2 regions of the Aliivibrio fischeri ATCC 7744 genome follow, and region 1 is predicted to be linked to the other one. Evidence: riboswitches for the same ligand, from Rfam matches in the RefSeq annotation. Region 1 holds a riboswitch; the other holds the start of a gene.
The links. A riboswitch is a leader RNA that binds a small molecule or an ion and turns the genes downstream of it on or off. The one in region 1 is predicted to bind fluoride.

Region 1 (3,406 bases):
GTACTGTTATGCCCACAAGTTAAAAAGAATAAAAGCAGCTAAAATTCAGCTACGTCTGTACCTTTCAATCTGTAGATATGGTTTCATAAACTAAGATGTAAATTGTCTCTTGTTCCCTTCGCAGGTATTAGCCTGATCAGGTTCTACGGATCCCGCACTGCGGTCTCAGCTCGTACTTTAAAAAGCACTAAGCACTCCGACAAGTTTCCTTCAGATCGTTGAATCAAAATCTGAACGTATTCGGAGTATAAAGAAAGTATGCAAGAAATGAAATGGAAGAGAAAAAAGTTATCAAGTGGTTGGCTGAGTTTGTGAGTGAGCGCATATAGAGTTTTACATATCGACAATCCATATTAAACCTTGTGTGCTTCGCAGCAAAAAACCACCTTTGTCATCGGTAGATCTTACACCACCAAATACAATGTTCTTTTTTGTGGAGAAGTACATTAGGTTCGAATCCTCTCCCACAAGGCATATTGAACCTTGTGTGCTTCGTAACAAAAAACCACCTTTGTCATCCGTAGCTCTTACACCAACAAATACAGTGTTATTTTTTGTGGAGAAGCACATTAGGTTCTAATTATCTCTACCAAGTTCTAATCTAGATAAACCACCATGTTTCACGTGAAACTATTTGTCTTTTTTAGTTAGCTTATTCGCTAGGTGTTTTAATGACGATGAATTATGTTCACGATATGACCCTATTTTATTTAGGCCGTCATGATCACGACCATGCTCTAATGTTTTAGAAACAGCAACACGTTGCGAAGAGTAAATACCGGTATGACCACTAAAGTAATAAGCCGTATAACACGCTAATGCGAAATAAGGTAAATACTCAGCACCAAACAATTCTACGCCCATAATCGTACAAGCTAATGGTGTATTGGTTGCAGCTGCAAATACCGCAAGGAAACCCAGAGCAGCAAATAAATCAATCGGAGCCCCCATAACCCAACCTAAGAAGTTACCTAACGTAGCACCAACAAAAAACAACGGTGTTACTTCACCACCTTTATAACCAGCAGCAAGAGTAATCGCAGTTAATACCAGTTTTAAAATCCAGCTATACCACTCTGCTCCACCTTCGGTAAATGCAGAAGTAATACTCACACCACCATCACGACTTGGATAAACACCAATACCAATGTAATCATAGTTGCCAAGTAATTGCGTAATGATGATGACCATCAAACCACCCACAACGACAATCAAATATGGGTTTTTTAGTGTTGCATTAAACAGATCTTTAAAGCCATGAGTCAACTCACCAAACAAATAACCAGCAATACCAAAACCAATTGCAGCAATAATCACTTTAGCCATTAATAAAAGATCGATATCAACAGCATGACCAAACAAGGTGCTAACCTGATCAAAGTTAATTAAATAATGCGTATGATGGGCACCCCAAGCCGAAGCGACCACATTAGCTAAGATAGCAGCCAATAGCGCAGGAATGATGGCATTGAACTTAATACGCCCAATAAACAACACTTCAAGAGCAAAGATGGCTCCAGTAAAAGGCGTTCCAAAAATAGAAGCAAAACCAGCGGCAACACCTGCGGTTAGCATCATTTTTCGGTCATCTTCAGATAGCTTAAAGACTTTAGATAACCAATCGGTTGTTGCACCACCAATTTGAACAGCCGTACCTTCACGACCAGCAGAGCCACCAAATAAATGCGTTATCACCGTAGTAAATAACACTAATGGCCCCATTCTTACTGGAACACCTTCCCCAGCTTGGTGGATTTCATCCATAATTAAGTTATTACCGCCCGCCGAATTTTTACCCCAATTTCGGTAGCTATAAACAATAGCTAAACCCGCAACTGGTAATAAATAAATCAGCCATGGATTCGCAATGCGAGCTTGCGTCGCTTCACTTAGTAACCATAAGAAAAATGCGTTAAATGACCCTACCAATAAAGCAACAGGTAGAATTAGTAATGACCAACGAGCTACTTGAAATAAGTTTTGAAAATTTCGATTAAGAGGATGTGCCATGGATCTCTATCTTTAAATAATGGTTAAACAAAAGGATAGACGATCTTAGAAGAGAAGAGAAATAACAAACTGCTCTACCATAGACGGATCTACCCCAATACGATCAGACTCACTGATCAGGGTAACGCTACAGTAGGAATCATTATCTCTAAAAATAGAGCGGTTAAAGGTGGAAATCCATCACCCGTATTTGGCATAAGAACCAAACAACAATCAGAATGCTACTCCTATCATTTTCAAATGGCAAATAAAAAAGGCACACCTTAGGTATGCCCTTTCAAACTATTCAGTAAATCATTTACCAAGTTAATACAGGAGTGTATCCACTCACCATGTTTGCCATTTTAGTATTAACATTTTCGAATCCTTTCCAAAGTTTTTTTGTTACTGCTGTTTTCTTTGTTCTTGGTTGCTGTTTGCCATACATTTCTTCGTTAAGCATTTTTTTTGCAGCCATTTGACCAAGATAAACAGTACCTAAATCGTAACCCATTTAAACAAAACCCTAGATGATTAATTAAGCAGCGATTTTACTATCTACGCCCTAAAAAACAAGATATAGATCACAAAAAAATCAAATTGGCGTCGATAGATACTTAAATTGATGACTGTTTTTACCAAATGAATATTTTATCAATCTATTTATATCTTCTACATTAACTGAGTTTGCTGTTTCTGAAATACCAAATAGAGCTTCAACTCCGTAGTTGTGTATGGTGTAACGATTTAGCAGCCATGCTTGCTGAGTACTGTTATTTTTTAATGGTTCTAAATCAACCACTAACTGTTTAGCTGCAGCATTTACCTCATTTTCTGTTACTCCACGTAATAAATCTTTTATTACCTTATCAATGGCAGACTCAATAAGTTGTGCATTCTTAGGGTCAACTTGTGCGCCCATAACCCAATGAGGTTTAAACTCACTATCAGCATTCACCATAAGCGCATATGGAGCGTAATCCAAACTTAGTTCTTCTCGAACATAGTGCATCAATCTCTTAGATACTATTCTTTGCAGCATATCCTGAATAAAAATGGATTTTGCAGAGTGATCTTCCAAACCCTGAACTGCGATAAACTGAGAAATATAATGACTACTCTGTTCAGTATTTACCGCCATGCTAATACTCGGTACAGAATCTGACTTATAAGTAACGGCGTAATTCGTTTTCTTTGCAGCGCCTAAACGTATATTTGCTAAGTACTGACGAAGTAATGGTTTTAACTCAGACGGTTTTAAATCAGCCACAATCACTAACTGATAATTACGATTCTGTTGAAATAATAACTGATGTACTCGTTTAATCTGCTCACTAGTAACGAGATTTACATCCTCCCCATCAAGTAGTTGATGTCGATTAGTAGAAGAATAAGTGTTCCTATTAATAGCTTTAGT
Region 2 (3,406 bases), on a different replicon from region 1:
CCCTTTTTTATCACTTCAATAACTACTTATTTTCTTCAAAATAGATTAACGATTTAAACGTTGATCAATATCTACCGCCAGAGCTACCGATGCTCCAACCATTGGATTATTCCCCATTCCAATAAAACCCATCATCGCAACATGTGCAGGTACAGATGAACTTCCAGCAAATTGTGCATCTGCATGCATTCTTCCCATGGTATCTGTCATACCGTAAGATGCAGGACCAGCAGCCACATTATCAGGGTGTAAAGTTCGTCCTGTGCCACCACCAGAGGCCACAGAGAAGTACGGTTTTCCTTGAGATAAACGTTCTTGTTTATAAATGCCAGCAACAGGGTGCTGAAAACGTGTAGGGTTCGTTGAATTCCCCGTAATACTCACATCAACATTTGCAGCATGCATAATAGCGGTGCCTTCACGAACATCATCCGCACCATAACATAAAATATCCCCACGCTCTGTTTGCGAAAAACGCTTTCTACCTACTTCAACCAATTCACCGGTTTGGTAATTAAATTCTGTTCTTACATAAGTAAAACCATTAATACGCGAGATAAGATAAGCGGCATCTTTACCTAAGCCATTTAATACCACTCTTAATGGTGTATGACGTGATTTATTTGCATTTAATGCAATTTTAATCGCTCCTTCAGCAGCAGCAAAAGACTCATGACCAGCTAAAAATGCAAAGCACTGAGTTTCTTCCGATAATAAACGAGCTGCTAATGCACCATGGCCAAGCCCAACTTGACGCTGCTCAGCAACACTCCCTTTTTTACAAAATGCTTGTAGCCCTTCACCAATCATAGTTGCAGCGGTTACCGCACTGTTTGCTTTTCGAAATAGTGCTAAAGCAGAGCCTAAAGTATAAGCATCACACGCATTATCAAAAGCAATCGGCTGAGTATCTAATACCAATTTTTTAGGATCGATCCCAGCTTCAACGCAATAATCATATGCTTGATCAAGTGTTGAGAAGTTCATTTCTTTAAGTAATGTTTGGATATTTGTATTCATAATGATGACCTCAATTATTCTTGACGTGGATCGACAGTTTTTACTGCTTCAGAAAAGCGTCCATAAGTCCCCTTAGCACCTTTTAACGCTTCATCAGCAGAAATACCTTTTCCAATATCTGCCATCATTTTTCCAAGATTCAAATACTCATAACCAATCACTTCACTATCTTCATCAAGACCTAAACGAGTTACGTATCCTTCGGCTAATTCCATATAACGCACACCTTTTGCATTAGTTGAATAACTCGTACCAACTTGGCTTCGTTTGGTTTTACCTAAATCTTCTAATGCAGCTCCAACCTCTAAACCACCTTCAGAGAAAGCAGATTGAGTTCGACCATAAGCAAATTGAAGAAATATTTCACGCATCGCAACATTAATTGCATCGCATACCAAATCCGTATTCATTGCTTCTAAAATGGTTTTTCCTGTAAGGATCTCTGCTGCCATTGCCGCAGAGTGCGTCATTCCAGAGCAGCCAATCGTTTCGATCAGTGCTTCTTCAATAATGCCTTCTTTCACATTTAAAGTTAATTTGGCCGCTCCTTGCTGAGGAGCACAAGCACCTACGCCATGACTTAATCCAGAAATCGCTATCACTTCTTTTGGGTTAATCATTCGTCCTTCAACAGGAATTGGTGCTGATGGGTGAAGGTCGCCTCTTTGAATAGGGCACATGGTTTGAATTTCAGATGCATATTGCATAATGTTTTCCCGTTGGTAAGGAAAACAGGTGTAGGAGGGTATATGACCTACAGACCAAGAGCGAACAACAATCTCAATCTAGATAAGTAACTATAAAGATACTTATTTGGATTGATACAAAACGTTCGTTCAACAGATACACCTGTTCTCTATTCTGTAGGAGTCATCAGCCAACATTGGCGGTTAAGTAGGTGGAACCCCATCACCTTTACGTATTCAATATTAGCTCCAAAGAACACGCAGTCGCAACAGGGTTATTAGACTTATTTTATATATTAAATCCAACTTTTATATTAGATAAACCATAAAGATTGAGTATTTATCACTATTTAATCTGAGTAATACAACGTAATGTAATATTACTTAAAACTTAAAATCGTGAACGATAACTACGATGGCATCCATTACAGGTATCCTGCGCCTGCTCTAAACCAGCTTCTGCCGCCTCTTTATCTTGTTGTTGGCTTGCTTGATATAGCAAAGCAAAACCACTATCCATCTCTTTCATCAGTTGATTAAACTTTTCCGGTTTATCCCACACCGCTTTTTTTGCTTTACTGCCTTCTTGGCTCCCTTCAGTAAAAGCCGTATTTAATAATTGACTATGTTGAACCAATTGCTGACTGATCGATTCAATTTCGCTCCAATTTAGTACATTTTCATCCATCATCTCTTCTACTTGCTCTGATTGATTTTCTATATGTACAAAAGCCTGTTGTCTTGCGTTAATTAGGTCAACACTCGCTTGAGCAAATGCAATATTTGGTAATAAAACACATAAACTAATTACTAATTTTTTCATTACGTTCTCTCTTAATAGATGTCTGTCTCGCTTCGAGTTGCATTTAATTTACACCACAACAGTTGCACATGCAACTGTTGTGGTGTAAATTATCTTTCAGTTAGTTAAAACATCCATTAATTAGGAACAAGAAATGAAAATTTGGGATTTACCAACACGCATATATCATTGGCTTCAAGCACTGCTTTTTATCGGATTAGCCGCAAGTGGTTTTAATGGAGAAGGGCCACATATCTATTTAGGTTTGGCGCTTTTTACTCTTATTTTATGGCGTATTGTTTGGGGCTTTATCGGAAGTGACACGAGCCGTTTTAAGCAATTTATTTCTTCTCCAAAACGTACAATTTCTTACTTATTAGGAAAAGAACCATCAAAAGCAGGTCATAATCCAGCGGGATCTTGGATGGTTATTGGGTTAATTTCCACCTTATTTATTCAATGCATTACTGGAATTGCATTAGCAGGATTATTCGATCACATCCCTTATGCCGATATTGTTTTAAATGACAATGTCTTTGATGTTTTTGTTACTCTGCATGGAATATGTGCACGCTTATTACCTGTATTAGTCGTATTGCATTTAGTCACCATTCTCTTTTATAAATTACGCTCAAAGCCACTTGTTTGGGCAATGATCACTGGCGTGCAAAAGAAACTTACAGAACATCAAATGCCATCAAATCTAGTATTTGTATCAAATAAGCGTGCATTATTAGTGCTAATTGCAACAGGATTAGTTACCATTGCAATAGTTGTAAGCGCAGGGGTTTGAACACAATGGAAGAATTTGATCGTCAAAGTAGCTTTGGTTGGATGATAAATGTTGTTGCTAATCAAGCATCAAAACATTTCGAAACGGAATTAAAACAGCACGGTT

Region 2: another riboswitch for fluoride. It lies ahead of AVFI_RS15020 (iron-sulfur cluster assembly scaffold protein); the one in region 1 lies ahead of AVFI_RS00120 (voltage-gated chloride channel family protein).

Annotation. Positions count from the first base shown of each region.
Region 1 is NZ_CP092712.1:26,639-30,044, reverse strand. It holds TPP riboswitch at 97-209, opposite strand; gene AVFI_RS00120 (voltage-gated chloride channel family protein) at 631-2,010, opposite strand; fluoride riboswitch at 2,137-2,204, opposite strand; gene AVFI_RS00115 (hypothetical protein) at 2,309-2,503, opposite strand; gene AVFI_RS00110 (M16 family metallopeptidase) at 2,585-3,406, opposite strand, start outside.
Region 2 is NZ_CP092713.1:314,829-318,234, reverse strand. It holds gene AVFI_RS15025 (GGGtGRT protein) at 46-1,020, opposite strand; gene AVFI_RS15020 (iron-sulfur cluster assembly scaffold protein) at 1,035-1,727, opposite strand; fluoride riboswitch at 1,878-1,943, opposite strand; gene AVFI_RS15015 (c-type cytochrome) at 2,098-2,529, opposite strand; gene AVFI_RS15010 (cytochrome b/b6 domain-containing protein) at 2,663-3,301, shown strand; gene AVFI_RS15005 (MarR family winged helix-turn-helix transcriptional regulator) at 3,307-3,406, shown strand, end outside.